DNA from 4 places in the Rhizobium acidisoli genome. Region 3 is predicted to be linked to each of the others. Evidence: predicted binding sites of a transcription regulator. Region 3 holds the regulator's gene; each other region holds the start of a gene.

Region 1 (7,606 bases), 360 kb from region 3:
GCAATATCGATCTCGCCTCGAAATCGGTCCGGGTGCGCGACGGCCATACCGGCGCCCGCGAGGCGGGCACGATCGGTTTTGCGACGCTGCGCGGCGGCTCCGTCATCGGCGAGCATTCGGTGCTTTTCGCCGGCGAAGGCGAGATCGTCACCCTGTCGCACAGCGCCGCCGACCGGTCGATCTTTGCGCGCGGCGCCATCAAGGCAGCGCTCTGGGCGCGCGACAAGAAGCCGGGTCTCTATTCCATGCTCGACGTGCTCGGGCTTTCCCCTCAATAACGACATCTCGGAGGCATATTCATGAGCGGTACCCTCGTCCTCGTTCGCCACGGCCAGAGTGACTGGAACCTGAAGAATCTCTTCACCGGCTGGAAGGATCCCGATCTGACGGCGCTCGGCATCGAGGAAGCCAATGCCGGCGGTAAGGCACTGGCCGAATACGGAATCAAATTCGACGTCGCCTATACCTCGGTGCTGGTGCGCGCGCAGCACACGCTGAAGCTCATCCTCGACAAGGTCGGCCAGCCCGATCTGCCGACGATCCGCGACCAGGCGCTGAACGAGCGCGACTATGGCGATCTCTCCGGCCTCAACAAGGACGACGCCCGCGCCAAATGGGGCGAGGAACAGGTGCATATCTGGCGCCGCTCCTATGACGTCCCGCCGCCCGGCGGCGAAAGCCTGCGCGACACAGGCGCCCGCGTCTGGCCCTATTACCTGACCGAAATCCTGCCGCGGGTGCTGCGCGGCGAGAAGGTGCTGGTTGCCGCACACGGCAATTCGCTGCGCTCGCTGGTCATGGTACTCGACAAGCTGACCAAGGAAGGCGTGCTCGCCCTCAATCTCGCGACCGGCGTGCCGATGGTCTACAAGCTGAAGGCGGATTCCACCGTCGCCTCGAAGGAAGTGCTCGGCGACATGTCCGGCGCACACTGAATGCAATCGCCTTCCCTGTTCCGACAGGGAAGGCTGTTCTCAAAGCGCGTCGCGTCAACTTGATTTATGCGACGCGCTTTAGCTCTTTGTTTTACGCATGTCGTTGCGGCAAAAGCGCTTCGCGCTTTGCCTGGCAAAACCGCTGCACACTTTTGCGCGACATGCTTTAGTTCTCGATGGTGAACTGCACCCGGTCGGCCGCAAACCGGCTGATCGAATATTGCACCGGCACACCGTCGAGATCGGTGTTCATCGCCTTGGCGATCAGAAGGATCGCGCCGGGGGTCAGTTCCAGATCGGCGAGATCCGCCGTGTTCGCATGGGCGGCCGTCACTTCGGTCGTCGCACGGACATAATCCGACAGGCCAAGATCGGCGAAGGCCTTGGTGATCGATTCGCGCTTGCGATAGGCCTCGCCGATCCCGGCGAAGCGTGCGGCGGGAAACCAGCTCGTCGCCTTTGAAACCGGCCGCTTGTCTGCCTGGCGCAATGTTTCCAGCCGGATCACCTGCTCCCCCTGCTTCAGACCCAGCCAGCGGGCGACCTCGGCGCTGGCTTCCTCCTGCACCTCATCGAGCAGAAGGCTGCGCATTTCGCGCGCCTGGTCGCCGATGCCTGAAGTGAAGCGGGTGCGCCGGGTGATCGGAAAATTCAGCCGCTCCTTGCGCTCGATCAGCGTGCCGCGACCTTGTACCGCACGGACGATGCCTTCCTGCGCCAGGGCCGCCAAAGCGCTGCGCACCGTATGTCGGTTGACGCCGAATTGCAGCGCCAGGACCGTTTCCGGCGGCACCATTCCGGTTTCGTCATAGGTACCGTTGCCGATCGTCTCGCGAATCCGGTCAGCGATCTGACGCCAGAGCGCCACACCGGTCTGCCTTTGCACCTGCTTCAAACCTGCCATTCGTTCCCGCCATTTCCCGCGCCCGATGTCACACGCTTGTCACGACACCGATTTAGGACTAAACATAGCTTGTATGGTTGTCTATATCAATAGACATTTTAGGGAAAGCGACAATGATATTAGCGGACAGGACAGACGCTGCGTCACAGACGGCATCCGGGCGCAAACGCGCCGCCGATCTGCTGGCGCGCGCGGAACGCAGCGAACTCTCGGCGGTCTGGGATGCTTTGCCGGAAAAGCCCGCGGCGCATCCGGTGCGCGGACCCGAGACCGGGCTGGTGATGGTCCGCGGCCGCATCGGCGGCGGCGGCGCGCCCTTCAACCTCGGCGAAGTGACGGTGACCCGGGCCACGGTCCGGCTCGACTCCGGCTCGATCGGCCATGCCCAGGCGCTCGGCACCGATCGCGAGAAGGCTCGGCTGGCGGCGATCTTCGATGCGCTCTGGCAGGATGAAGCGACGCAGGATTTCGTCGAACAGGCATTGCTCTTGCCGATCGCCGAACGGATCGCCACAGCCGAACGCCGCAAGGCGGACGAGACGGCGGCCACCCGCGTCGACTTCTTCACCATGGTCAGGGGAGACAACTGATGGGCCTGAAGACAGAAGCCTTGACCGGCGGCTTTGCCGACCCGGTCTTCGATGCCCAAAGTGTCTTCAAGATGCTGATGGACGGCATGGCCCGCCCCGGCACGATCCAGACCGTTCAGCCCGATATCGCGCCGCCTCTGCCACTCGGCATCGCCGCCGGCACGATCGCGTTGACGCTTTGCGACCACGACACATCAGTCTGGCTTTCCCAGGGGCTGGCGAAATCGGCGGTGCCGGAATGGCTCGGCTTCCACACCGGCGCGCCTTTGACCACTGAGAAGGCCGAGGCACGCTTTGCGTTCACGGAAGCCGGCATCCCGCTTTGCCCGTTCAGCCTCTTCGCCTCGGGCACGCAGGAATATCCCGACCGCTCGACGACGCTCGTCATCGAACTTTCCGCACTCGAAGGTGGGCGCAGGCTGGCGCTGATGGGTCCCGGCATCCAGAGCGTGGCGGAAGTCGCGCCTGTCGGCCTGCCGGAGACCTTCCTGCGGCTCTGGACCGAGAACCGCGCGCTCTTCCCGCGCGGCATCGACATCGTGCTGACATCGGCGACACGTTTTCTCTGCCTGCCGCGCACCACCAAGATCACAGCAACGGAGATCTGAGCTCATGTATGTTGCCGTCAAGGGTGGCGAGGCCGCCATCGCCAATGCCCACCGCCTGCTCGCCGACCGCCGCCGCGGCGACCGTTCGCTGCCGGCAATCGGCATTGACCAGATCGTGGCGCAGCTGGCGCTCGCCGTCGACCGGGTCATGGCCGAGGCTTCGCTTTTCGACCGCACGCTCGCAGCACTCGCCGTTCGCCAGTCGCGCGGCGATATGATCGAGGCGATCTTCCTGCTGCGCGCCTATCGCACGACGCTGCCGCGTTTCGGCTATTCGAGGCCGCTCGACACGGCTGATATGACGATCGAACGCCGCATCTCGGCGACCTACAAGGATCTGCCGGGCGGCCAGCTTCTCGGCCCCACCTTCGACTATACCCACCGCCTGCTCGATCCCTCGCTGCTTCAGGACGAGGCGATCGAGGAGCCCGCGCTGCGTCCAGCCGAAACCGGCCGCGTCATGCGCGTCTCCGAAATCCTCGGCGAGGAAGGCCTGATCGAGGCCGATGGCGACATGCCCGAAGATCATGAGATCGGCGACCTGACCCGCGAGCCGATGGAATTCCCGATGACGCGCGACCTGCGCCTGCAGGCGCTTGCCCGCGGCGACGAGGGCTTCCTGCTGGCGCTCGGTTATTCCACCCAGCGCGGCTATGGCCGCAACCACCCCTTCACCGGTGAAATCCGCATCGGCGAGGTCGAGGTGGAATTCGACGTGCCGGAACTTGGTTTTGCCGTCTCGCTCGGTGTCATCCAGATCACCGAATGCCAGATGGTCAACCAGTTCAAGGGTTCGGCCAAGGCGCCGCCGCAATTCACCCGCGGCTACGGCTTGGTCTTCGGCCAGAGCGAGCGCAAGGCGATGGCGATGTCGCTTGTTGATCGGGCGCTTCGCGCCGAAGAGCTTGGCGAGGATATAACCGCGCCGGCACAGGACGAGGAATTCGTCATTTCCCATTCCGACAACGTCCAGGCGACAGGCTTCGTCGAGCACCTGAAGCTTCCGCATTATGTGGACTTCCAGGCCGAACTCGATCTCGTCCGCCGCATGCGCCGCGAATTCGAAGCCGGCCGCAACGGCGGCGAAGACATGAAGGAAGCCGCCGAATGACCGATCTCGCCAGCTACAACTTCGCCTATCTCGACGAACAGACCAAGCGGATGATCCGCCGCGCCATCCTGAAGGCGATCGCCATTCCGGGCTACCAGGTGCCCTTCGCCTCGCGCGAAATGCCGATGCCCTACGGCTGGGGCACCGGCGGCGTGCAGGTGACGGCCTCGATCATCGGGCCTGATGACGTGCTCAAGGTCATCGACCAGGGCGCCGACGACACGACCAACGCCGTTTCCATCCGCGCCTTCTTCCAGAAGGTCGCCAATGTCGCGGTAACGACCCATACCAGCGACGCGACGATCATCCAGACGCGTCACCGTATTCCGGAGGAAAAGCTCAAGGCCGGCCAGGTGCTCGTCTACCAGGTGCCTATCCCCGAACCGCTGCGTTTCCTCGAACCGCGCGAGACCGAAACCCGCAAGATGCATGCGCTCGAAGAATACGGGCTCATGCATGTGAAGCTCTACGAGGACATCGCCCATAACGGCCGCATCTCGCGGACCTACGCCTATCCGGTGAAGGTCCACGGCCGCTATGTCATGGACCCGTCGCCGACGCCGAAATTCGACAATCCGAAGATGCACATGTCGGATGCGCTGCAGCTCTTCGGCGCCGGACGCGAGAAACGCATCTATGCGGTTCCGCCCTATACCGACGTCGTCAGCCTGGATTTCGAGGATTATCCCTTCGATATCCAGCGCTTCGACAAGCCCTGCGCCCTTTGCAGCGCTGAAGATGTCTATCTCGACGAAGTGGTTCTCGACGACAAGGGCGGGCGCATGTTCGTCTGCTCAGACACCGATCATTGCGGAGACCGCCGCGCGCAGGGGCATGCCGGCGAGATGCTGGCCCGGGAGGCTGCAGAATGAGCGATATCCCGCTTCTCAAAGTCCATGACGTTTCCAAATTCTACGGCAACCGCATCGGCTGCCGCGACGTCTCCTTCGAGCTCTGGCCCGGCGAAGTGCTCGCCATCGTCGGGGAATCCGGCTCCGGCAAAACGACCCTGCTCAACTGCCTCTCCACCCGGCTGCTGCCGAGTACCGGCAGCGTCGAATATCACATGCGCGACGGCAGCTACCGCGATCTCTACCGCATGAACGAGGCCGAGCGGCGCTTCCTGATGCGCACGGACTGGGGCTTCGTGCACCAGAACCCGGCCGACGGCCTGCGCATGACGGTATCGGCCGGCGCCAATGTCGGCGAACGGCTGATGGCGATTGGCGACCGGCACTACGGCAAGATCCGCGCCTCGGCGATCGACTGGCTTGAACGCGTCGAGATCGACGCCGACCGCATCGACGACCAGCCGCGCGCCTTTTCCGGCGGCATGCGCCAGCGCCTGCAGATCGCCCGCAATCTCGTCACCGGCCCGCGCCTCGTCTTCATGGACGAACCCACAGGCGGCCTCGACGTTTCGGTGCAGGCGCGCCTGCTCGATCTGGTGCGCGGCCTTGTCAACAATCTCGGCCTCTCGGCCATTATCGTCACCCACGATCTTGCCGTCGCCCGCCTGCTCTCGCACCGGATGATGGTGATGAAGGACGGCTACGTCATCGAACACGGGCTCACCGACCGCGTGCTCGACGATCCGCGCGAACCCTATACGCAGCTGCTCGTCTCCTCGATCCTGCAGGTCTGAGGTCCCAAACCAAGGAAGAACAAATCATGGCAACGCCCCTCGTCGTTTCCGAAGTCTCGAAGAGCTTCACCATGCACCTGCGCGACGGCATCAGGCTGCCTGTTGTCTCCGATGTCGCGTTCTCGGTCGCCTCAGGCGAGTGCGTCGTGCTCGGCGGCCCCTCGGGCATCGGAAAGAGCTCGCTGCTCAAGATGATCTACGGCAATTATGCCGTTGATACCGGCCAGATCCTCATCCGCCACGATGGGCGCATCGTCGATCTGGCCTCAGCCGATCCGCGCACCGTGCTCAACGTGCGGCGCAACACGCTCGGCTATGTCAGCCAGTTCCTGCGCACCGTGCCGCGCGTGGCGGCAATCGACGTGGTTGCCGAACCACTGGTGGCGCGCGGCGAGGAAGCCGCTTCGGCACGGGAAAAGGCCGGCGCCCTGCTTGCCAAGCTCAACCTGCCGGAAGCGCTCTGGCAGCTTCCGCCCGCCACCTTCTCCGGCGGCGAGCAGCAACGCGTCAACATTGCCCGCGGCTTCATCACCGAGCATACGATCCTGCTTCTCGATGAACCCACGGCCTCGCTCGATGCCCGCAACCGCGCCGTCGTCGTCGAGATGATCGCGGAAAAGAAGAAGGCGGGCGTCGCCCTTCTCGGCATCTTCCACGATGAGGAAGTGCGCGAAGCCGTCGCCGACCGGACCCTCGACGTCCAGCAGTTTTCGCCGAGAAAGATTGCCGCATGAGCCGCAAGCTTGGTATCGAGCCTTACGTCCATGAGACGGCATCCGTCAGCGATTCCACCTTCGGGCGTTATACGGAGGTGTCCGAACGCTGCCGCATCAGCGAAGCCACGTTCGGCGACTATTCCTACATCATGCAGGACGGCTCCGTCTGGTGCGCGACGATCGGCAAGTTCGTCAATATCGCCGCCGCCGTGCGGATCAACGCCACCAACCATCCGACCTGGCGCGCGACGCTGCATCATTTCACCTATCGGGCCGCCGACTATTGGCCGGATGGCGATATGGAAACGGATTTCTTCGAATGGCGGCGCGCAAACCGGGTGACGATCGGCAATGACGTCTGGATCGGCCACGGAGCGACCATCCTGCCCGGCGTCAACGTCGGCAACGGCGCCGTCATCGGGGCCGGCGCCGTCGTGTCCAAGGACGTCGCGCCCTACACGATCGTCGGCGGCGTGCCGGCCAAGCTTATCCGCGAGCGCTTTCCAAAAGAGATCGGCGAGCGGATGGACAGGCTCTCCTGGTGGGACTGGGAGCACGACCGGTTGCGCCTGGCTCTGGACGATTTTCGCAACCTGAGCGCGGAAGATTTCCTCCCGCTACGAGGGTTAAACCCCCGATTTAGGGGTGAAGAATTGTGACACGACTTACACAAATATGACACGTGAGGTTCATCAAGCGGGACTAATGCGATGCTGACCAAGGCCTGGAGTGCAAGGGAAAAGCATGATGTTCGAGCTGAAGAATGTCACACGTCGTTTCGGACAAAAGCTCGCCGTCGATTCCGTCACGCTCGACATTCCTCAGGGCCAGATGGTCGGCATCATCGGCCGCTCCGGCGCCGGCAAGTCGACGCTGCTGCGCATGATCAACCGCCTTCAGGAGCCGAGCTCCGGCTCCATTCATTTCGCCGGCCTCGAAGTTTCCGGGCTTCGCGGCCGGGCTCTGCGCAACTGGCAGCGCGACTGCGCGATGATCTTCCAGCAGTTCAACCTGGTGCCGCGCCTCGACGTTCTCACAAATGTCATGCTCGGCCGCCTCAATCACCGCTCGACGCTTCTGAGCCTGCTCAACATTTT
Region 2 (7,606 bases), 1.7 Mb from region 3:
GATCTAGACTGGCTTCCATAAAGCCGTGTTCAGACTCCGCCCGGATCGCGGCGGCGCGATGGCCGTGCAAGCGTCTCGCGCATTAAATTTTCGTCATGATTTCAACGAAAATCGGCGCGGCAAGGGAATGAGCGGGTGGTGAAGATAGGAAGTCCGGGTGCCGATGTGCGGCGGCTTAGCTTGATGAGCCGACTTGTAAAAATACGCTGCTGAAATTTATGGTTAAAACCTTGTTAAAAGCCTTGGCGTTATAATCTTTGTAGTTGATATTTCATTCATTGCGGGAGCGATAATTTCTTGAAATCAGCCGGGGACATACTGGAATTGGCTTGCCGCCGGATCGCCGATCTGGACACCCCGGCCTATGTCAAGAACAGCGAACTGCGCTATGTCGCCGTCAACGAGGCCTATGCCGATTTCCTCGGCCGCGAGATTTCCGATTTCATCGGCAGGCGCAGCCGCGAGCTTTTCGACCGTCCCGAGGAAGAGGAGCGCGAGGATAGGGAACGCCGCGCGCTGGTGTTCGGCACCGAGGAAAGCGCCATCTGTTTCGATGCTGCCGGCCTCGGCCACGAGCGCATCCAGATCGAAAGTTTTTCACCGTCGCCGGAGCGGGCCTATGTGCTCGGCATTTTCGAAGTACGCGATAGCCGCGCCGTTGGCAGGAAGACCGGCGGCAGCCCTCGGACTGTAAACGATTCCGATCTTGCCCAGGTGCGCGAGGCACTGGAAAAGCTCGACCATCCGATCGGCATCTTTGCTGAGGACGGGCGCCCGCTGGTCGTCAACGCCGCCTACCGCACCGGAGCAAAGCCGGTTGCTCGCAGCGATACGCGCTGGCACGAGAGCGTCAACGAAGGCGATCTGTTGCGCACCATCATGGAGGACCTGCCGGTCGCGGTTTTCGTGCGCGACGACAAACATCGCCTCGTCTATGCCAACCAATATTACGAGACCTTCGGTGGCTACGACCGCTCTCAGGTGCTGGGGATGACCGAGCACGAAATGTTCGGGCCGGAGGAGGGAGAGGCGATCTACCAAGAAAACCGCTTGGCGCTGGAAGACGGACTGTCGAAGGAAATCGAAAGCCAGATGCCGGGTAGGGATGGCCGCATTCATCCGCTGATCTCGCGGGTCAACCGCGTCGTGACGGCGGATGGGCGCACCTATGTCGTCGGCTCCTTTTCCGATATCGCGCCGCTCAAGGAGCGGGAGAAGGCGCTGATCGAGGCGAAGAGGCAGGAAGAAGCGCTGCATCGGGATATCGAGAACATCCTGCGCTCGCTGCCGATCGGCGTGCTGATCCTCGATAACGACCACCGGATTCTCTCCGCCAACGACGAATTCTACAGCATCTGGGAGCTGCCGCTCGACGATCCTTTCGACGGCCGTCATTTCGTCGACGTCATCCGCCGCAACAACGAGCTCGGCCGCTACGACGGCACGCAGACGCCGGAAGAGATCTACGCCTTCCGCAAGCACCTGTTCGAGACCGACGAGCCGGAGCCGATCGAGCTCGGTTGGGCGGGCGGAAAATCCGTCATCTTCGACAGCCGCCGCATCTCCAACGACCGCATTCTGCTCACCTATGCCGACATTTCGGCGGTGCGCGAGCGGGAAAAGGAAATCCATGAGACCCGCGCCGCGCTGGAGCGGGTCGGCGAAATGATGCGCGATGCGACGCATGCGATGTCGCAAGGTCTTGCCATCGTCCAGGACGGCATCATCAAGATGTCCAACGAGGCGATGGCCGCTATCCTGCAGATTCCGCCCGCCTATATCGAGGCCGGGCAGGGCTGGCTCGGCATGTTCGAATTCTGTGCGGCGCGCGGCGATTTCCACGGTGCGGCCGACGAGATCCTGGAGGGCTGGCGCGCCAATATCGCCGCCAGGCAGCCGATTTCCACCGTCTTCCATGTCGGCGGCGAGCGCTGGGTGAACATGGATGCGATGGTCAGCGAGGGACAGCATTGGGTGGCGCTGTTCACCGACGTCACCGAGCTGAAGAGCCGTGAGGAGGAACTGCGCCATCTCTTGTCGCGCGCCGAAGCCGCCGACCGTGCCAAATCCGAATTCCTCGCCAATATGAGCCACGAAATCCGCACGCCGATGAACGGCGTGCTTGGGATGGCGGAGCTGCTTGCCAAGACCAATCTCGATACGCGCCAGAAGACCTTCGTCGACATCATCGTCAAATCGGGCAATGCGCTGCTAACGATTATCAACGACATCCTCGATTTCTCGAAGATCGATGCCGGGCAGATGAAACTGCGCAGAGCCGCCTTCGACATCACCGAAGCGGTGGAGGATGTGGCGACACTGCTGTCCTCGCATGCGGCCGAGAAGAATATCGAACTGCTGGTGCGCGCCGCACCCGATCTGCCGGCCGCCGTGATCGGCGATGCCGGGCGCTTCCGCCAGATCGTCACCAATCTCGTCGGCAATGCAGTCAAGTTTACCGAGCGCGGCCATGTCTTCGTCGATGTCGGCTTCGAAGCGGCCGCGGGCGGCGAGATCATGGCGAGCATCCGCATCGAGGATACCGGTATCGGCATCCCGGCCGAAAAGCTCGAATCGGTCTTCGACAAGTTCTCGCAGGTCGATGCTTCCTCGACCCGGCGGCATGAGGGAACGGGTCTCGGCCTTGCGATCACCGCCGGCCTTGTCGATCTCTTCGGCGGCTATCTCAATGTCGAGAGCGAATGGGGCAAGGGCTCGGTCTTCACCGTCAACCTGCCGTTCGCGGTGGCGGCCGCCCGGCTCGAGCCGAAGCCGCTGCCAATCAATGTCCAGGGTGCGCGCATCCTTGTCGTCGACGACAATGACGTGAACCGGCGCATCCTGACCGAGCAGCTGTCGCTCTGGGGCTTCGACGGCGTGGCCGCCGAGGGCGGCGGCACCGGTCTGGCGATCCTCGAGGCGGCGGCCGATCTCGGCATCACCGTCGATGCCGTCGTGCTCGACTATCACATGCCGGACATGAACGGCGCCGATGTCGCGCGCCGGCTGCGCGCCGATCGCCGCTTCGTCGAGCTGCCGATCATCTTCCTCACGTCGATGGATATTTCGGGCACCGAAAAGGAATTCGCGGCGCTGAACGGCCACGCGCATCTGATGAAGCCGGCGCGCGCCAACGTGCTGCGCAATACGGTCGTCGAAGTGGTGCGCGCCAGCCGCGTCAAGCAGGTTTCAGAGGCCGAGATCGCCCGGCTGCAGGCGGAAGCGGTAGCACCTGTGCCGGCGCCTGCACCCCTACCGCAGCAGCGGGCGGCCGAATTCGTCGACGTGCTCGTCGCCGAGGACAACGAGGTCAACCAGATCGTCTTCACGCAGATCCTGCAGGGAACCGGCCTTTCCTTCCTCGTCGTCGACAATGGCGAAGAGGCGGTCGCCGCCTGGGAGCGGCATGCGCCGCGCATCATCATGATGGACGTGTCGATGCCCGTCATGAACGGCCATCAGGCGACCCAAACGATCCGCGAACGGGAAAAGGGGCAGGGCCACCGCGTGCCGATCATCGGCGTCACCGCCCATGCGCTCGAAAGCGATCGCGAGCTCTGCCTCGATGCCGGCATGGACGACTATATGTCGAAGCCGATCAGCCCGGAACTGCTGGAGGAGAAGATCCGGCAGTGGCTCCGCAAGGACGATCGGCAACCTGGGCGCACCAGCTACTGATCTCAGTGCGTTTCGGGCGTCTTGATGCCGCAGAGCATTTCGCGTTTGCCGGCAAAGCCCTGGCGGCGTTCGACGGAAAAACCTGCCGCGATGAGATTGCGGCGGACGAAGCCGGCCGCCGCATAGGTGGCGAAGGTGCCGCCGGGCGTGGTCTTTTCGTGGACGCGCCGCATCAACTCTTCAGACCACATGTCGCCGTTGCGCGACGGGGCGAAGCCATCGAGATACCAGGCGTCGAAGCCGGGCTTTGCGGCTGCGACGCCGTCGAGTGCTGCGCCGCAGACGACGCTGAGCCTTGTCTGGGCGTCGAGATCGAGCGAGACGGTATCGGCAGGGGGGTGCGGCCAGGACGCCGTCAGCGCCTGGCGTTCGGCATCGATCTCCGGCCAGTGCGAGAGCGCCCGGCCGATCTCCTCGCTGCGCATCGGGTGGAGTTCGAAGGAGATGAAATGCAGCTGCTGGCCTGCCGCGCGCTGCAGCTTCCATTGCCGCCAGGTCTCGGCGAAGTTCAGACCGGTGCCGAAGCCGAGTTCGCCGATCAAAAATTCCTGCCGCCCGTCCCAGCGCTCCGGAAGGCCGTTGCCGGCGAGGAAGACATGGCCGCATTCCAGCCGGCCATCGGTCTGGCAATAAAAATGATCGCCAAAGGCAGTGGAATAAGGCATATCGCCGTCGCGCCATTCGAGCGGCTGCGGCGCGCCCGCGCCAATCTGATCGGGGTTCACGTCTGTCATGGAAAAAGCCGATAATCCTCGGCCGGTCTCAGGTCAATCGTCCTGCCAATTGTTGATCGTCGGCGGCGGCATCATGGGGCTCTGGGCGGCCGTCCATGCCGAGCGTCGCGGCATCGGCACGGTCATCGCCGACGCCGGCAGGTTGGGCGCAGGCGCAAGCGGCGGCCTGCTCGGCGCGCTGATGCCGCATATGCCGGATCGGTGGTCCGAGAAGAAGCAATTCCAGTTCGATGCGCTGGTGTCGCTCGAAGCCGAGATCGCCACGCTCGAAGCGGCGACCGGGCTTTCGGCCGGCTATCGGCGTTCGGGACGGCTGATCCCGCTGCCGAAGCCGCATCTCGAAAAGATCGCCCGCCGCCATTGTGAGGACGCCGAACGCCATTGGCAGGCTGGCGAGCGCCGCTTCCACTGGCATGTGCTCGACGGCCCGCCGGTCGGCGGCTGGATCGAGGCCTCTGCCGGCGAGAGCGGTTTCGTGCATGACACGCTCGCCGCCCGCGTTGCGCCCCGCTCGCTGATTGCGGCCCTCGTCGCCTTGCTGCGGCGGGCAAAACATGTGCGCATTCTCGAGCATGCAACGGTTGCCGGCCTTGATCCGGATCGCGGCACGGCCGCCATAGGCGGCGAGAATATTGCTTTCAATCGCTGCATCCTGGCTGCCGGCCATCAGTCCTTTCCGGTGCTGCAGGGACTGACGCCGGGACTGAAACAGCCGCTTGGCCAGCCGGTCAAGGGACAGGCGGCGCTGTTGAAAGCCGAGATCGACCCGGGGCTGCCGACGATCTTCCTCGACGGGCTCTATATCGTCGCGCATGAGGGCGGCCATGCGGCGATCGGCAGCACCAGCGAAAACCGTTTCGACGATCCCGCTTCGACCGATGCCCAGCTCGACGCATTGATCGAAACGGCGCGGGAGATCGCGCCGATCCTTGGCGATGCGCCTGTTGTCGAACGCTGGGCCGGGCTTCGCCCCAAGGCGATCGACCGCGATCCGATGATCGGCCGCCATCCCGATCACCCGCGCCTGATCGCGCTGACCGGCGGCTTCAAGGTCAGTTTCGGCCTCGCGCACCGGCTGGCGGAGGCGGCGATATGTATTGCAGGCGATACAGACTGCGGATTTTTGCTGCCGGAAAGCTTCGGGATATCAGGCCATATCGCAGCCGCTTCACGTTAAACGTGAATTCGGCGCCGCTTCGTTTCGTTATTCTGTCATGCAAATCACCTATCTGCTTGCGCATCGACAGCGCCTGAAATCACCGGCGCTCCTTTTCCCGATGGAGGAAATCGCATGCGCTATGCCATTTGCTTCACGCCTCCGGCGAGCGACCCGCTATCGCTCATGGCCGCCCATTGGCTTGGCCGAAACGTGTTTTCAGGTGAGATGCTGGAGCCTCCGGCCGTTCGCGGCCTCGGCATCCATGAGATTGCCTTCCACACGGCGGTGCCGCGGCGCTATGGTTTTCACGGCCTTTTGAAGGCGCCGTTCCACCTGTGTCCGGAGCTGCCCGAATCGCAACTCCTGCGCGACCTCATGCGTTTTTCCGGGACTGTCCTACCCTTCCAGATTCCGCGTCTCGAAGTCGCCCGGCTCGGCAATTTCTACAGTCTGCTGCCGAGTGTTCCCTGCGAGCAGATCCAATATCTCGCTTCGGCGATCGTGCAGGAATTCGACCGTTTCCGCGCGCCGCTGAGCGAAGCCGACATCGAACGCAGCGATCCGGACGGGCTGTCGGCGGCGCAGTTCGCCAACCTGCATCGCTGGGGCAATCCCTACGTGATGGAAGAGTTCCGCTTCCATATGCCGGTGACGGGCCCGGTCAATGCGATCGACATGCCGCGCATCGAGCCGGCGCTGCGGACGATTTTCGAGCCCGTGCTCTGCGACCCGGTCGTGGTTTCGAATGTGGCGCTGATGATCGAAGAGGGCACCGGCGGTCCTTTCCGGGTTCATTCTCTGCACCCGATGGGCAAGGTCAGCGCGCGCAAGATCGCCTGACATGAGATAAGCTAACATATTGCGTAGAAAGGATAAAAATCCGCTGCGCAGTTTCCGTCTCGACATTCCGGCTGCGGATGCTACCGTTCTTCGTCTTTTCAGAAGGTGATTTGATGGTATCCGAGACTTATCCGCGCAATCTCGTCGGCTACGGGCGTCAAACGCCTGATCCGAAATGGCCTGAAGAGGCACGCGTCGCCGTTCAGTTCGTCATCAATTACGAGGAGGGCGGCGAAAGCTCGATCCTCGACGGCGATCCGGCGTCCGAAAACCTGCTGTCGGAGATCGTCGGCGCGGCCGCCTGGCCGGGGCAGCGCAATCTCAATATGGAATCGATCTATGAATATGGTTCGCGCGCGGGTTTCTGGCGCCTTTGGCGGATGTTCACCGATCTCAAGGTGCAGGCGACCGTCTACGGCGTGACGCTGGCGATGGCGCGCAACCCAGAGGCCGTCGCGGCGATGAAGGAAGCCGGCTGGGAGATCGCCAGCCACGGTTACCGCTGGCTGGAATATAAGGATTTTCCGGAAGATCTGGAGCGCAAGCATATTCTCGAAGCCGTGCGCCTGCACACTGAACTGACCGGCGAGCGACCCTACGGCATGTATCAGGGCAAACCCTCGGACAATACGCTGCGGCTGGTGCAGGAGGAGGGGGGCTTTCTCTATTCCTCCGATTCTTATGCCGACGACCTGCCTTTCTGGGTCAAGGGCATCGACGGGAAACCTTTCCTCATCATTCCCTATACGCTCGAAACCAACGACATGCGTTTTGCGACGCCGCAGGGTTTCAATACCGGCGATCAGTTCTTCACCTACCTCAAGGATGCCTTCGATACGCTCTATGAGGAAGGCAAGGCGGGCAGCCCGAAGATGATGTCGGTCGGCCTGCATTGCCGTCTCGTCGGGCGCCCCGGCCGGGCGGCGGCACTGAAGCGCTTCATCGAATATGTTCTGAAGCACGACAAAGTCTGGATTCCGCGCCGCATCGAGATTGCCGAGCACTGGCACAAGCATCATCAGCCGGACGCGATCTGATGCTGTCGCGCGAGGATTTCGTTTCCCGCTTCGGCGGCGTCTTCGAACATTCGCCTTTCATCGCCGAGCGTGCCTATGATGCCGGCAGCGTGACCGAACCGCTGACGGCATCAGGTGTGCATGTTGCGCTTGCGGCGGCCTTCCGCGCGGCAAGCCGG
Region 3 (7,606 bases):
GCCGCGCTCGCTGCAACCGCCGCTTTCGCTGGCGCTGCCGTCGCCCGCGACCAGATTCAGGTTGCTGGTTCGTCCACCGTCCTGCCTTATGCAAAGATCGTTGCCGAGTCCTTCGGCGAAACCTTCACCAACTTCAAGACGCCGGTCGTTGAATCCGGCGGCACGGGCGCTGGTCTGAAGGAATTCTGCAAGGGCGTTGGCGAAGACACCATCGACATTGCCAACGCTTCGCGTCCGATCAACAAGAACGAAGCCGAAGCCTGCAAGGCTGCCGGCGTGACGGACATTCAGGAAGTCAAGATCGGTTATGACGGCATCGTCTTCGCAACCGACGCTTCCAACCCGGATGTCGCCTACGTTCCCGCAGACATCTACAAGGCCCTCGCAGCCCAGGTCGTCGTCGACGGCAAGCTCGTCGCCAACCCCTACAAGAAGTGGTCGGAAGTCAACCCGAAGCTTCCGGCTGTTGATATCGCTGCCTATATCCCGGGCGAAAAGCACGGCACCCGCGAAGTCTTCGAACAGAACGTCCTCGCTGCCGGCTGCAAAGCTTCTGGCGCACTCGACGTGATCGCCAAGGAAATCGCCGACAAGGCCGCTCAGACGAAGGCCTGCGTCGCAGTCCGCAAGGACGGCGCTGCTGTCGACATCGACGGCGACTATCCGGAAACGCTCGCCCGCATCGCCGCCAACAAGACCGGCGTCGGCGTATTCGGCCTGTCCTTCTACGAAAACAATGCTGACAAGCTCAAGGTTGCCAGCATGAGCGGTATCGTTCCCTCCACGGAAACGATCGCCAACGGCACCTACCCGGTTTCCCGCCCGCTGTTCTTCTACGTCAAGAAGGCACATCTCGGCGCCGTTCCGGGTCTGAAGGAATACGTCAACTTCTTCGTATCCGACCAGATGATCGGCCCCGACAGCCCGCTCGTCGAATACGGCCTGGTTGCCGCTCCGGATGCCGAGCGTGACGCGATCCGCAAGGACGTCGAAGCCGGTAAATCCATGTAATGACTTTGCCGGCGCGGCGCTGCAAAGCCCGCGCCGGCATTGCCTTATCCCTTGGCGCGCCGGCGTTTCCGGTGCCGCAGGGTTGAATTCATTCCGCATGATTGGAAGCTGAAGGCAGGCTGATGAGGCTGCCGGGCTTTGGGGGCTACGGGCCTAGGGACGTAACGAATGAGCACATCCATCATACTTTTGTGCCTTGTGGTGATCGGCGCCGCCGCCTATCTGGTCGCGCGCAGCCGGGCCTCAGCACTTGCCGGGGGCCGGTCCTCCGCATTGCATTCACGGCCGGCCTATTACGGCGCCTATGCGGCGATCTGGGCGGTTCTTCCCGCCCTCATCGTGCTTTGCGTCTGGCTCTCGGTCAGCCCGGGCATCATCCAGTCCTCGGTTCGAAGCCACTTCCCTGACGACGTCAAGGCGCAAGCCGGTGTCGAGCAGGATCTCGGCTATTCGATGGTGGCGACGGTCGCCCGCGGCCTGACGATGCTGAGCGCGGATGAAATCGCCGCTGTCGCCGGCGATCCGGCCGCCCTGCAGGCCAAGCTCAGCGAAAAGGGCGTGCCGCTTGCCGGCCAGCCGCTGCCTTACATGCTCGACGCCGCCAAGACGCTCAATGCCAAGAGCATGACGAGCCGCCTTTCCATGACGGCGGTGGTCTTCATTCTCGCCATTGCCGGCGCCTTCTATGCACTGCGCGCCATCGCGCCGCGCTTCCGCGCCCGCAACCGGGTCGAGCGCGTCATGCTCTGGGGCCTGCTGCTCGCCTCGTCGATCGCCATCCTGACGACGATCGGCATCGTATTCTCCATGCTGTCGGAAGCCGCCCGCTTCTTTGCCGCCGTTCCCGCCGCCGACTTCTTCTTCGGCACTGTCTGGGATCCGCGTTTTGCCGGCGCCGGCAGCTCGTCCTTCGGCCAGTTCGGCCTGATCCCGCTGCTGCTCGGCACGCTTTATATTGGCTTGGTCGCCATGCTGGTCGCCGTTCCGGTCGGCCTGTTTGCCGCCATCTACATGGCCGAATACGCCTCGCCGAAACTGCGCGGGGTTGCCAAGCCACTGCTTGAAGTGCTCGCCGGCATTCCGACGATCGTCTACGGCTTCTTTGCGCTCGTCACCGTCGGACCGTTCCTGCGCGATTTCTCCGCTCAGATCAGCGGCCTGCTCTCCGGCAACTACACCAACTTCATTCAGGCGCAGAGCGTTCTGACCGCCGGCATCGTCATGGGCATCATGCTGATCCCCTACGTCTCCTCGCTGTCGGACGACATCATCACCGCCGTGCCGCGGACGCTGCGTGATGGTTCGCTCGGTCTTGGCGCCACACGTTCCGAAACCATCAAGAAAGTGGTCTTGCCCGCGGCTCTTCCCGGCATCGTCGGCGCGCTTCTGATGACCGCCTCGCGCGCCATCGGCGAAACCATGATCGTCGTGCTGGCCGCCGGTGTCGCCGCCCGCATCCAGATCAACCCCTTCGAGCCGATGACGACGGTGACCGTCAAGATCGTCAATCAGCTGACGGGTGACCTCGAGTTTACCTCGCCACAGACGCTGGTTGCCTTTGCCCTTGGCATCACGCTGTTCTGCATCACGCTTTGCCTCAACATTTATGCGCTCTACATCGTGCGCAAATACCGGGAGCAGTACGAATGACGGATATTGTTTCCTCGCAATCAGGCGTCACCGTCTCCAAGGCGCCAGCCCGCCGCGATATCGGCATCAAGCGCCGCTACGCCGCCGAGCGCCGGTTTCAGGCTTACGGCATCGCCGCCATCGCCTTCGGCCTGATCTTCCTGTTCATCCTGCTGTGGACGGTGATCGGCAAGGGCTACACCGCCTTCCAGCAGACGGCGATCACCCTGCCGATCGAATTCACCGAGAAGACGATCGACCCCAGCAACAAGCGTGCGACCGACCCTTCGGCGCTGATCGCCGCCAACTACCCGGTTCTGCTGCGCGATGCGATCGTCAAGCAGCTGAATATCAACGCCTCGAGCAAGCCTGACGTGCGCGATGCAGCCGCCATGCTTTCGAAGGGGGCGCCGATCCAGCTGCGCGACATGGTCGTCGCCGATCCGTCGCTCATCGGCAAGACGGTCAATGTCACCGTGCTCGCCGACGCCAATGTCGACAGCGCCAGCAAGGGCCAGATCGACCTTTCGGTCGATGAGAAGAACCGCAAGGTCAACGACAAGCAGGTTGGCTGGATGAACGAGCTGAAGGCGAGCGGCGCTCTGCATAAGCAGTTCAACACCGGCCTCTTCGTCAACGGCAATTCCAGCCGTCCGGAGGCTGCAGGCCTTGGGGTCGCCCTCATCGGCTCGCTCTACCTGATGCTGATCGTGCTGGTGCTGGCGCTGCCGATCGGCGTTGCCGCCTCGATCTATCTCGAGGAGTTTGCGCCGAAGAACCGGCTGACGGATCTGATCGAGGTCAACATCAACAACCTCGCCGCCGTTCCCTCCATCGTCTATGGTCTGCTCGGCCTTTCCGTCTTCATCAACTTCGTCGGCCTGCCGCGCTCGGCTTCGCTGGTCGGCGGCCTGGTGCTGACGCTGATGACCCTGCCGACGATCATCATCGCGACACGCGCCGCACTGCGCGCCGTGCCGCCGTCGATCCGCGCCGCAGCGCTTGGCCTTGGCGCTTCGAAGATGCAGATGGTGTTCCACCATGTCCTGCCGCTCGCCATGCCCGGCATCCTTACCGGCACGATCATCGGCCTGGCGCACGCGCTCGGCGAAACCGCGCCGCTGCTGCTGATCGGCATGGTCGCCTTCGTCGCCAACGCGCCGACGACACCGCTCGATCCCTCGACGGCCCTGCCGGTGCAGGTCTATATGTGGGCGAACGAGGCCGAACGTGCCTTCGTCGAGCGTACTTCGGGTGCCATCATCGTCCTGCTCCTGTTCCTGATCGTCATGAACATGGGCGCCATCCTCTTGCGTCGTCGCTTCGAGCGCCGCTGGTAAACGGAGTTACAGATCATGAACATGTTGACGGAAGCTGCAGTTGAAAAGGCGCTGGATCAGAAGATGAGCAACGTCCCGTATAAGATGATCGGCCAGGATGTCTCGGTTTACTACGGCGAGAAGCGCGCGCTTTTCGACGTGAACCTGAACATTCGCGAAAACACCGTAACCGCGCTGATCGGCCCGTCGGGCTGCGGCAAGTCGACCTTTCTGCGGAGCCTCAACCGCATGAACGACACGATCGACGGCTGCCGGGTCACAGGCAAGATCACCCTTGATACCGACGATATCTATGATCCGGATATCGACGTCGTCGAACTTCGCGCTCGCGTCGGCATGGTCTTCCAGAAGCCGAACCCGTTCCCGAAGACGATCTACGAAAACGTCTCCTACGGCCCGCGCATCCATGGTCTGGCCAAGTCGAAGGCCGATCTCGACCAGATCGTCGAGACCAGCCTGCAGCGCGCCGGCCTCTGGAACGAGGTCAAGGACCGCGTGCATGAATCCGGCACCGGCCTGTCGGGCGGCCAGCAGCAGCGCCTCTGCATTGCCCGTGCCGTCGCCGTCAGCCCCGAAGTCATTCTGATGGACGAGCCCTGCTCGGCGCTCGACCCGATCGCCACCGCCAAGGTCGAGGAACTGATCCACGAGCTGCGCGAGAACTACACGATCGTCATCGTCACCCACTCCATGCAGCAGGCCGCGCGCGTCTCGCAGCGCACCGCCATGTTCCACCTCGGCAATCTCGTCGAGGAGAACGACACCGACAAGATGTTCACCAATCCCGACGATCCGCGCACCCAGGACTACATCATGGGTCGCTTCGGCTGATTTTGGCGACACCGAGCCTTCCCGTTATTCGAGGATAAAGCCCCATGGCATCGACACATATTTATTCTGCCTATGATGATGATCTGAAGTTTCTGTCCAGGCGGATTTCCGAAATGGGCGGCCTGGCCGAGCAGATGGTCGCCGAATCCGTCCGGGCGCTGGTCAACGGCGATACTGCGCTCGCCCAGAAGGTCATTTCCGACGACGTGATCCTCGATCACGCCGAGCGCGAGATCGGCGACAAGGCGATCGTCACCATCGCCCGCCGCCAGCCGATGGCCGCGGACCTGCGTGAGATCATGGGTTCGATCCGCATCGCCGCCGATCTCGAACGCGTCGGCGACCTTGGCAAGAACACCGCCAAGCGCGTCATCGCCGTGCAGAGCACCGGAGTGCCCCGCAAGCTCGCCCGCGGCCTCGAGCATCTGTCCGAGCTGGCGCTCGTCCAGCTCAAGGAAGTGCTCGACGTCTACACGACACGCGCCGCCGACAAGGCGAGTGCGATCCGCGAGCGCGACAACGAGATCGACGCGATGTACACCTCGCTGTTCCGCGAGCTCCTGACCTACATGATGGAAGATCCGCGCAACATCACCAGCTGCACGCATCTGCTCTTCTGCGCCAAGAACATCGAGCGCATCGGCGACCACGCCACCAACATCGCCGAGACGATCTATTACATGGCAACCGGCGCGCAGCCGGAAGGCGACCGTCCGAAGGACGACAGCGCCAACACCGTCGGCGCGGTCACGGAATAACCGCGCACCAGCCTATTGCGTGCGCGCCCATGTGGGGCGCGCAAAGAGGTCGCAGCCATTTTTCTGATTTTGCGCAGGATGCATTGCTTAAATCACCCCCGGTTTAAGGATCATGCGCGAGGAGACCGACACGCATGATCCCGAGAGTTGCAGTTGTTGAAGACGAAGAAGCCCTGAGCGTGCTTCTTCGCTACAATCTCGAAGCTGAGGGCTTCGAGGTCGATACCATCCTTCGTGGCGACGAGGCCGAAATCAGGCTTCAGGAGCGCACGCCCGACCTTCTCATCCTCGACTGGATGCTGCCCGGCGTCTCCGGCATCGAACTCTGCCGGCGCCTGCGCATGCGGCCGGAAACTGAGCGCCTGCCGATCATCATGCTGACGGCGCGCGGCGAAGAGAGCGAGCGCGTCCGTGGGCTTTCGACGGGGGCCGACGATTACGTCGTCAAGCCCTTCTCGACCCCGGAACTCGTCGCCCGCGTCAAGGCGATGCTGCGCCGTGCCCGCCCCGAGGTGCTGTCGACCGTGCTGAAATGCGGCGATATCGAACTCGACCGCGAAACCCACCGCGTCCACCGCAAGAGCCGCGAAGTCCGCCTCGGCCCGACCGAATTCCGCCTGCTGGAATTCCTGATGTCGTCGCCCGGACGGGTCTTCTCCCGCTCGCAGCTGCTCGACGGCGTCTGGGGCCACGACATCTATGTCGACGAACGCACCGTCGACGTCCATGTCGGCCGCCTGCGCAAGGCGCTGAACTTCTCCAACATGCAGGACGTCATCCGCACCGTCCGCGGCGCGGGCTATTCGATGGAAGCCTGAGGGGTTTCTGACAAAGTCGAGCAAGCTCCGCCCCTCACCCTAACCGACCGGGGTCGAGCCACACGTCTCGACCCGTCCTTCGGACCCCCGTAAACGAGGCGAGGGTACGTGCCCTGCTAGCGACCAGCGAGGGACGGAGAGGTTGCGGCATATCCCCTTCGCCCCGCGCGCGGGGAGAAGGTGCCGGCAGGCGGATGAGGGGCAGCCACACCCAACACACTCACACAAAAAAACGGGCCTTGCAGCCCGTTTTCGCATGTCGACAATGTCTTACCCGCTCAGCTTGCCCGGGCTGCCGCCCGGCGGCGTTCGTTGACCGGCTGGTAGGCGAGTTTCTGGTGATAGCCGCAATAGGGCGAATTGTCGGGGGATTCGCAGCCGCAGAAATGGAAGTCGTCCTTCAGCGGATCGCCGACCGGCCACTTGCAGGTGCGTTCGGTCAGTTCCGTCAGGCCGAGGCGGCGCGAGATCGGCACGACCACGTTGCCCTTCGGCACGTATTCCATTTCCTCGACCGTTTCGATCTCGATCTCTTCCTTCAGCATCGTCGCGCCCTGCTGGCGGGTAACGGTGCGGGTGGTGATCCGAGAGGCGAAGTTCGGCGCGCGCGGCGCCGATGTCGTGCGTTTCGGCGTGCGCGCCGTGGCGGCCGTGCCGCCGGCCTTGGCGCGGCCGGGAAGGCTCAGCCGGTGAACCTTGCCGATCACAGCGTTTCTGCTGACACCGCCAAGTTGCGCCGCGATCTGGCTGGCGCTCAGTCCTTCGGCCCAGAGCTTCTTGAGTTTCTCGACCCGCTCGTCTGTCCAGTTCATGCCCTGTCTCCACCTTTTGCGTTGGTGATGGCAGAATCCCTCACCGTTGTCCCGGAAGCCTCCGAAACAAGAAACGCTTGATCAATTTTGGTGACTAGTTCCGCCGCATGCAGTCTAGTAATTGAACTTTAACCTAGTGTGAGCCTGACTCCGTGACAAGAGTCGCATGAATCCGGATGAATCGAATTCGGAGTTTTCCCCAACTTGCTGCCGCTGCGTGGCATTTCTGCAATATTGCCTGTTGAAGGTCGAAAACACCGCTGTACAAGCTTGCTGCATGCGCTAAGGGCGCAGTTTTGTTGACATTGCAGCGCGAAAAGGAAATAGTACCGCTGGCCGCCGCAAGGCGGCATTTTTGATTTTTCAGGCCTGGTTTTCTTAGCCGGAGTCCTGTGTTTGACAACGCT
Region 4 (7,606 bases), on a different replicon from region 3:
TGGGTGATCGACTTCATGCGACCGCCGCCTGTGCGCCCGGTCTTTTCGAAGCCCTTCGCTCTCGAAGGGAAAATCGCCACGGCTTGGCTAACTAAGGTTCGATAAAGATCTAATAAAAAGTTCAACTTTCGCCGAGCCTGAAACTTGCATGCGCGATTGGGATAGCAAGCGCCGGAATTGGATACGACAAAAAACCAGCCCCGATTGCAGGGGCTGGGTCGGGTCATCACGGCAACTGGGCGAATCACCCGCCGGTCGGCTTCGGCTTCGGCTGCAAGAGCAGCGGATCACTCCGCTACATCAAAGCGATGAGCCCTTTGTCAGACGAAAGCGTCAGGCCTTCTGCAGCTTCCAGGTCCGGATCTCAAACGGCATGATGTCGGCGGGACCTTTCCGTTCCATCGGCTCTTCGAGAATATTGAGCGGCGGCGAGGCCCTCCATGCGGACGGCAGGGCAAGGGAGAGGCGGCCGCGCCGGCCAGCGGGTTCGTAGAGACGCAGGATGAGGCCGTCGCCCTCTTCCGCCGGTTTCAGGCCGGAAAAGGCGACGGGGGTGCCGGTGACCGCAAGCGGCGCGAACGTGCCGGCGGAGAGGCCCTTGGCTTCCACTGCGACGAGCGGCTGGTTGAGATCGAGCGCCTCGTCGAGCACGCCGCCCTCGTGCCAGGCGCCGTCATGCGGCATCAGCGCATAGGTGAAGCTCTGCTCGCCTTCGTCGGCCAGCGGATCCGGATAGATCGGCCCGCGCACCAGGCTCATGCCGATCACGTTGCCGCGGGCGCTGTGACCATACTTGGCATTGTTGAGCAGTGCGACACCGAAACCCGGCTCGCTGATATCGACGAAACGATGGGCGACCGCCTCGAACATCGCCTGTTCCCAGGAGGTGTTCGTGTGTGTCGCCCGCTCGACAAGGCCGAAGGCGCATTCGAACGTAGCCTTGCGCGACCGGACATCGACCGGGTTCAGGGCGCGCAACAGGGTGCGGCGGTCATGCCAGTCGATCGTCGTTTCGATATCGAGCCGCTTCGCATTGGCGGTCAGGATATAAGTCTGGGTGACGCTCGAATTCCGGTAGCGATGGATGACGCGGATTGCCGCGCGGTGCGGGCCGCTTTCGACGAGCGAAATACTCTCCGGCGCCTCGAGACGGACGGCCTTTTCGGCATAATCCGCATCGATATCCCAGGCGTCCCAATTGCGCGGCTTGTCGGCCGGATAGACCCAGAGCTGGTTGGCCGAACCATCGACCGCTTCGCGGCCCGTCGCCTTGTGGATGATGCTCGCAACCGCCCCGTCCTTGCCGATGATGACGGCGAGGTAGTCGTTTTCGAGGCGATCGGTGCTGGCCTTAAGCCCGCCCGCCGGCTGCAGCGCCTGCCGATCGAAGACCGCGACGGACAGAGGAGCGACGATATCGCCGGCCGAGATGACCGTGCCGTCGGCAAGCGTGGCGCTCACCGGCCGCGGCGCAAGCGAGGGATTGACGACGACGAGCGCATCGCCGACCCCACCCTTCGGCAGATGGGCCGAGAGCGCCTGCAAGGCCTTTGCCTGCTCGGACTTTGCATTGTCGATGACGCCGCCGAGTTCCTGCTCCGCATCCTGATAGACCTCGCGGATGCTCGATCCCGGCAGGATGTCGTGGAACTCGTTCTTCAGCACCACGCGCCAATCCGCTTCGAGGCTTTTCGGCTTGTCGGCACCCAGCATATGGGCGAGCGAAGCGAGCGTTTCGGCGGTAATCAGCGCCCGTTCGGCCTGGCGATGCTTGCGCTTGACGCCGCTTTGGCTCGTCAGCGTCGCGCGGTGCAGTTCGAGGTAGATTTCGCCGTCCCAGACCGGGAGGTTCTTTTCCCCCGCGGTGCGATGGGCCTTCTCATAGAAGCTTTTGACGGTGCCCCAGCGCGCCTGCGGGATGGCGGGGAAATCGCGCAGCTGCACTTCGCGTTCTACCATTTCGGGCGTCACGCCGCCGCCGCCGTCGCCATAGCCGACCGCCAGAAGCGAAGTATCGTGCTGGACCTTGCCGCGGAAATTCTTCCATGTCGGCACATAACAATCGGCCTGCACGAAGCCGTTATATCCCTGCATCGGATTGTCGAAAGTGTGGGTCAGCACCTGGCTGCCGTCGAGGCCCTTCCACCAGAAGAGATCGGAAGGGATGTGGTTGGTCTCGCTCCAGTTGACCTTGATCGTGAAGAAGCTGTCTATGCCGCCCTGTCTGAGGATCTGCGGCAGCGCACCGGAGAAACCGAAGCAATCAGGCAGCCAGCACACCGTATGGCGCGTGCCGAAGGTCTTTTCGAAATAACGCTGGCCGTAGAGAACCTGGCGGACAAGGCTTTCGCCTGTGGGCATATTGGTATCGGGCTCGACCCACATGCCGCCGACCGTTTCCCACTTTCCTTCCGCGACCTTCTCCTTGATGCGTTCGAGAAGCTCCGGGTCTTCCTCTTCCATCTGCGCGTAATAATGGGCGGTCGACTGGTTAAAGCGGAAATCGTCGGAGAGCTCCATCAGCGACAGCGCCGTATTGAAGGTACGCCGCATCTTCCGCCGCGTCTCGCGATAGGGCCAAAGCCAGGCAAGGTCGATATGGGCATGACCGGTCAGCAGCAATTCGCCATTCGGGGGGAAGCGCTTCTGCAGTTCCTTCAACCGCGCCGTCAAAACCTCGAAAGCAGAGGCTGCCGAGGCGCTCTGTTCATCACTCAGGCCTGCCGGATTTGCCGCAAGCTCCGGCAGTTCCCAGATCTTCTGCTGCATCACTGCATCGGCGGTGCGGGAGATGTAAGCGGCCGTATCCGACGGCCAGTCGAGGCTGCGCAAGGCCTGTTCGGCGGCATCGACCAGATGCGGCACGACTTCATGTTCACCAAGTATGCCGATCGCCTCGGTGACCTGCTTCAGGAGAAGATGCAGCTGATGAGCAGGACGATCGAGCCAGATAAACCGGGCCTTATTCAGCCGCGGCGCCCGGTTCGGCTCGCCGAACGGAAAGCGCGCAACGCTTTCCGTCGCAATCTTGAAGCGGCGACCTGTGACCGGGAATTCCTGGTGATAGGGATCGAGACCGAACGTCTCCGTCCCGCCGCCGGGATAGGTCAGCGTGATCAGGCTTTCACCGCCGAGATCGAGCTGCAGGCGGATATCTTCGAGCGGCCAGTTCGCCGGCGCCTCGGCAGTGACGGCAAAATGCACGACGCCCTGGCGATGCGGCCAATCCTGATGATGGGCGATCGGTTCGCCCTCGAACGTCCAGCCGTCGATCGGGCTACTCTGCCGGTCCCGCCAATGCGCCAGCTCGGCGATACGGACTTTCAGGCGGTCGAGGCGTTGGGCAGTGGTCAGAGGCATGGCTTATCCTGTTGAAAAATCGGCGGCGCGCGATCCGGAATCATGGCTTCGGGAGATGAAGATGATGCGACAGAGATCGCAAATGCCGGCCCCTCCTCCCAGCGGGTCCAGCCGGCGCTTAGATTAAGTAACTTTGATTTGGCGTCAAGCCTGCAAAAAATCAATTGCAACGGGCACGAGCGTGGCGATGTCCGATGCATGGGTTTCGGACACCCTATACTCTGTCACAAGCATGTCATGAAATACGTCGACACCTCGTGCCAAATCAGGAGCGGGTACACAGATGGACTATTTCAGACGTTTCAATTTTCTGTTCGCAACGCCGACCTTTGACAACGAGGATCTGGAGGGTGCCCGCTACCGCCAGATCGTCGAGGAGATCGAACGCTCCGGCTTTGAGGTGGTGCGCGCGCGCAATCTCGAAGATGCCGAGATCGCCGTGCAGACGGACGCCGCAATCGGCTGCATGCTGGTTGACTGGGGTAAAAAGGGGCTCGAGGGGAAGACGGCCTCTCTCATCAACCTGATGCGCCGGCGCGGTCTCGAGTTTCCGATCATCCTGCTGATCCGTCGTAAACGCTTCGAGGATGTGCCGGTTGAGGTGCTCGATTTCATCGACGGCTATGTCTTCCTTTCCGAAGAAACTCCCGCCTTCATCGCCAAGAGCCTTATCAGCCGACTAAAGCAATATGCAGAGACGCTGAAGACGCCGTTTTTCGGCGCGCTGGTCGATTATGCCGAGGAGGGCAACCACCTCTGGACCTGCCCCGGGCACAATGGTGGCATCTTTTACAGCCGGAGCCCCATCGGCCGGGTATTCATGGAGCATCTTGGCGAAGCGGTATTCCGAGACGATCTCGACAATTCCGTGCTTGATCTCGGCGACCTGCTGACCCACGAGGGACCTGCGCTGGCTGCACAGAAGGAAGCCGCCAAGATTTTCGGCGCAGAGAAGACCTATTTCGTCCTCAACGGCACCTCCACCTCTAACAAGGTCGCGCTTTCCGCGCTCGTCACCGACGGCGATCTCGTGCTGTTCGACCGCAACAACCACAAGGCCGCTCATCACGGCGCTTTGATGATCTCCGGAGGAATTCCGGTTTACCTGCCGACCACCCGCAACGCTTATGGGCTGATCGGTCCCATCGATTTCGGGGCCATGGACGAGGAAGCCCTGCGGGAACGCATCCGCACCCATCCGCTGGTGAAAGACCCCGAGGCCTACAGGAAGCCACGCCCGTTCCGCGTCGCGGTGGCGGAACAGTGCACCTACGACGGCACCATTCACAACGCCGAGATGATCCTCAAGCGTATCGGACATTTGTGCGACTACATTCTCTTCGACGAGGCCTGGGCGGGCTTCATGAAATTTCATCCGCTCTATGCCGGGCGTTTTGCCATGGGCCTTGCCGATCTCGGCCCCGACGCGCCGGGCATCATCGCCACGCAATCCACCCATAAGCAGCTCGCAAGCTTCTCACAGGCCTCCCAGATCCACATGAAAGACCGGCATATCACCGGCCAAAAACGCCGAGTGGAGCACCGGCGATTCAATGAAAGCTTCATGCAGCACGCCTCGACGTCGCCCTTCTATCCACTGTTTGCTTCGCTCGACGTGGGAGCGCAGATGATGAAGGGCCGCTCGGGCGAAGTGCTGTGGGACGACACGATCCGCCTCGGCATCGAGCTGCGCAAGAAGATCCGTGCCGTGCACCGCGAATTCGAGGAAAAGGAACACCGCCCCGAGCGTCGCTGGTTCTTCGAACCGTTCGTGCCGGATCGGGTCGTGATCCCGGACGTGTCCGGCCCCGGCGCGGTGCACGACGTGCCGTGGGAGAGCATTGCCACCGACCAGCTCGCCACCAATCCAGCCTTCTGGCACCTGACACCGGGGGCGGCATGGCACGGATTTCCCGCCATGGAGCCGGGCTTTGCGATGACCGATCCGAACAAGCTCACACTGCTTACTCCCGGCTTCGACCGGGTAAGCGGAAAATACACCGAGCATGGAATTCCGGCACCCGTGGTGGCGCAATATCTGCGTGAAAACCGGATCGTTGCGGAAAAGAACGACCTCAATTCGCTGCTGTTCCTCCTCACCCCCGGCGTGGAGGCCAGCAAAGCCGGTACCTTGATCAGCGGCTTGGTTGCCTTCAAAAAGCTCCATGACGACAATGCGCTGCTGGAAGAGGCAATCCCGGAATTCTATCGTCGCCGGCCGGCCCGCTATTCGGGAGTGCGGCTGCGCGATCTCTGCAGAGAAATGCACAGCTTCTTCCGTCAAGCCGATGTCAGCGCGCTCCAGACGATGCAGTTTTCCGCCGACCACCTGCCGCCGATCGCGCTCTCACCCCATGATGCCGCACGTTGCCTGGTGCGCAACGATGTGGAGTATCTGCCGATAGACGCTATTGTCGGCCGCATCGCAACAACGCCGTTCGTGGTCTATCCTCCGGGTATCGCCACCATCGTGCCGGGCGAGCGGTTGACGGAAAGGGCAAAGCCCATGATCGACTATCTCAAGATGTTTGAGACCTGCTTCAACACCTTCCCCGGCTTTGAGGTGGAAATTCAAGGGGTCTATCGCGAGATCGATCCATCCGGCCGCATCCGGCTTTATACCTACGTCGTCGCGGAATAGGCTGGGAAACTCAGGTCAGTCATGAAGCAGGACAGAACGATCGTCATTCGCCCGTCCCGGGAAACCGACGTCGACGCCATGTTGGCGATCTATCACCGTCATATTCGCCGCGGCATCGACGCTGGGGTGGACGATAGCGACACGCCGCAACCGGAAGAGCTGCGGCAACGGCGCAAAAATTTGAAAGACCGCCGCTTTCCACATGTCGTGGCGATCGAGGGTGAAAAGGTCGTGGGATACGCCTATGTGGTGTTGTTCCGCAAACGCCCTGCCTACCGCTATACGGTCAAGCATTCGATCTATGTGCATCACGACCATATCGGCCAGGGCATTGGCAGCCTGCTCATGCGGGGACTGATCGATGCCTGCGCGGCGGCCGGTTTCCGGCGGATGATCGGCTATATCGCCGCCGACAATGTTGCATCGCTCGCCCTGCACGAACGCTTCGGCTTCGTTCGCGTCGGCCTGTTGCCCGGAGTTGCCCATCGTTATGACCGTTGGGCGGACAGCGTTATGGTTCAGCGCTCCCTCGCCTCCGGCTCGACGACCCCACCGCCACCGCCGCCGCTCTCCACCCGCTGAATCCGGTGGGATTGGGACGATACTTCTCCGAGTTCGACGGAAGCCCGCGCCAAGCTACAGGTCGTCATGCCGGCGCTGGCCCTCCGCCGCTGAAGACTCCCGCCTGTGGCGGTGAGCGGCCATGAAGGCCCCATGCCTGAGGCCTTCATGTATGTTGGGCTGGCCGCGGAATGAACTGCTTCAACGCAGCTTGGAAGGTTGCACGTAGCTCTGCGGCCAGAAGCTGGGGCCGCTCCCAGGCAGTCCCTTTTTCATGCTTCGGTCGGCTGCATCTGCGACATCGTCGTGTTCTTCAACCAATATCGCCGCGGCGGCACCCGCAGCTGCCGTCAGAGCATTGGCCAGGATGCCTCTTCAATGTCGCTCCCGAGCAATCCGTTAATCAGGGACGACTTGCGAAGCGCTTTTGGTACCTTATAACGAGCGTTTGAAACCGGCGCCGGGTAGAACCAGGGGCCGTACACCATGTCCCCCAAATTCAAACCGGAAAGTGGCCTTATTATCCCAAGGATCGCGGGGTTACGAACCGCTCGAGATAACCAGTGCCCGCCGCGATCTTGTCCCATCCGTCGAGATCGAGGTCGATGACGGCGAGTGCCGTCGGGAATTTCTCCCGCATGCGCCCCATGGCATCGGCATCGCCGTCCGACACGATAAGCGAGGCCGCATTCTCCATGCCGGGATTGTGGCCGACGATGAGTAGCGTGCGGGTGCCAGGTTCGACGGCCCGGATCACATCGAGGATGCGCTCGGCCGACACCTCGTAGATATCCGCCGCCTCGACTTCCGAGACCTTTTTCGAAAGGGCCCTGCGGACGAGCTTCCAGGTTTCCTGCGCCCGGCGGGCCGGCGAGACAAGGGCGAGATCGGGGATCAGCTTTTCGCGCACCAAATAGCTGCCGACGACGGGTGCTGCCTTGCGCCCGCGATTCGCCAACGGCCGTTCACGGTCGGCCACACCGGCGGGCCAGGCGGATTTGGCGTGGCGCAGAAGGATGAGGCGGTGTTTCGGCAGCATCGGGT

What was found. The regulator PhoB, encoded in region 3, activates phosphate uptake and scavenging genes when phosphate is short. The targets are predictions, from matches to a motif close to TGTCATNNANCTGTCAT.
Region 1: phnF (phosphonate metabolism transcriptional regulator PhnF) is a predicted target of PhoB. The motif match lies at 1,866-1,882, and genes of this name have one in related genera.
Region 2: CO657_RS14785 (DUF1045 domain-containing protein) is a predicted target of PhoB. The motif match lies at 5,612-5,628, and genes of this name have one in related genera.
Region 4: CO657_RS28110 (Orn/Lys/Arg family decarboxylase) is a predicted target of PhoB. The motif match lies at 3,583-3,599, and genes of this name have one in related genera.

What each region holds. Positions count from the first base shown of each region.
Region 1 covers NZ_CP034998.1:4,370,943-4,378,548, reverse strand. The annotation lists gene dapB (4-hydroxy-tetrahydrodipicolinate reductase) at 1-278, shown strand, start outside; gene CO657_RS21275 (2,3-bisphosphoglycerate-dependent phosphoglycerate mutase) at 300-935, shown strand; gene phnF (phosphonate metabolism transcriptional regulator PhnF) at 1,102-1,839, opposite strand; gene phnG (phosphonate C-P lyase system protein PhnG) at 1,953-2,429, shown strand; gene phnH (phosphonate C-P lyase system protein PhnH) at 2,429-3,037, shown strand; gene CO657_RS21255 (carbon-phosphorus lyase complex subunit) at 3,042-4,148, shown strand; gene CO657_RS21250 (alpha-D-ribose 1-methylphosphonate 5-phosphate C-P-lyase PhnJ) at 4,145-5,020, shown strand; gene phnK (phosphonate C-P lyase system protein PhnK) at 5,017-5,793, shown strand; gene phnL (phosphonate C-P lyase system protein PhnL) at 5,820-6,527, shown strand; gene CO657_RS21235 (DapH/DapD/GlmU-related protein) at 6,524-7,168, shown strand; gene phnC (phosphonate ABC transporter ATP-binding protein) at 7,257-7,606, shown strand, end outside.
Region 2 covers NZ_CP034998.1:2,988,112-2,995,717, reverse strand. The annotation lists gene CO657_RS14800 (response regulator) at 298-3,678, shown strand; gene mnmC2 (tRNA (5-methylaminomethyl-2-thiouridine)(34)-methyltransferase MnmC2) at 3,681-4,412, opposite strand; gene CO657_RS14790 (NAD(P)/FAD-dependent oxidoreductase) at 4,411-5,589, shown strand; gene CO657_RS14785 (DUF1045 domain-containing protein) at 5,704-6,411, shown strand; gene puuE (allantoinase PuuE) at 6,525-7,448, shown strand; gene uraD (2-oxo-4-hydroxy-4-carboxy-5-ureidoimidazoline decarboxylase) at 7,448-7,606, shown strand, end outside.
Region 3 covers NZ_CP034998.1:165,127-172,732, forward strand. The annotation lists gene CO657_RS00850 (substrate-binding domain-containing protein) at 1-1,011, shown strand, start outside; gene pstC (phosphate ABC transporter permease subunit PstC) at 1,180-2,661, shown strand; gene pstA (phosphate ABC transporter permease PstA) at 2,658-3,980, shown strand; gene pstB (phosphate ABC transporter ATP-binding protein PstB) at 3,996-4,811, shown strand; gene phoU (phosphate signaling complex protein PhoU) at 4,856-5,569, shown strand; gene phoB (phosphate regulon transcriptional regulator PhoB) at 5,704-6,387, shown strand; gene CO657_RS00880 (GcrA family cell cycle regulator) at 6,666-7,199, opposite strand.
Region 4 covers NZ_CP035000.1:519,403-527,008, forward strand. The annotation lists gene CO657_RS28105 (alpha-mannosidase) at 334-3,360, opposite strand; gene CO657_RS28110 (Orn/Lys/Arg family decarboxylase) at 3,644-6,001, shown strand; gene CO657_RS28115 (GNAT family N-acetyltransferase) at 6,023-6,583, shown strand; gene CO657_RS28120 (SixA phosphatase family protein) at 7,083-7,601, opposite strand.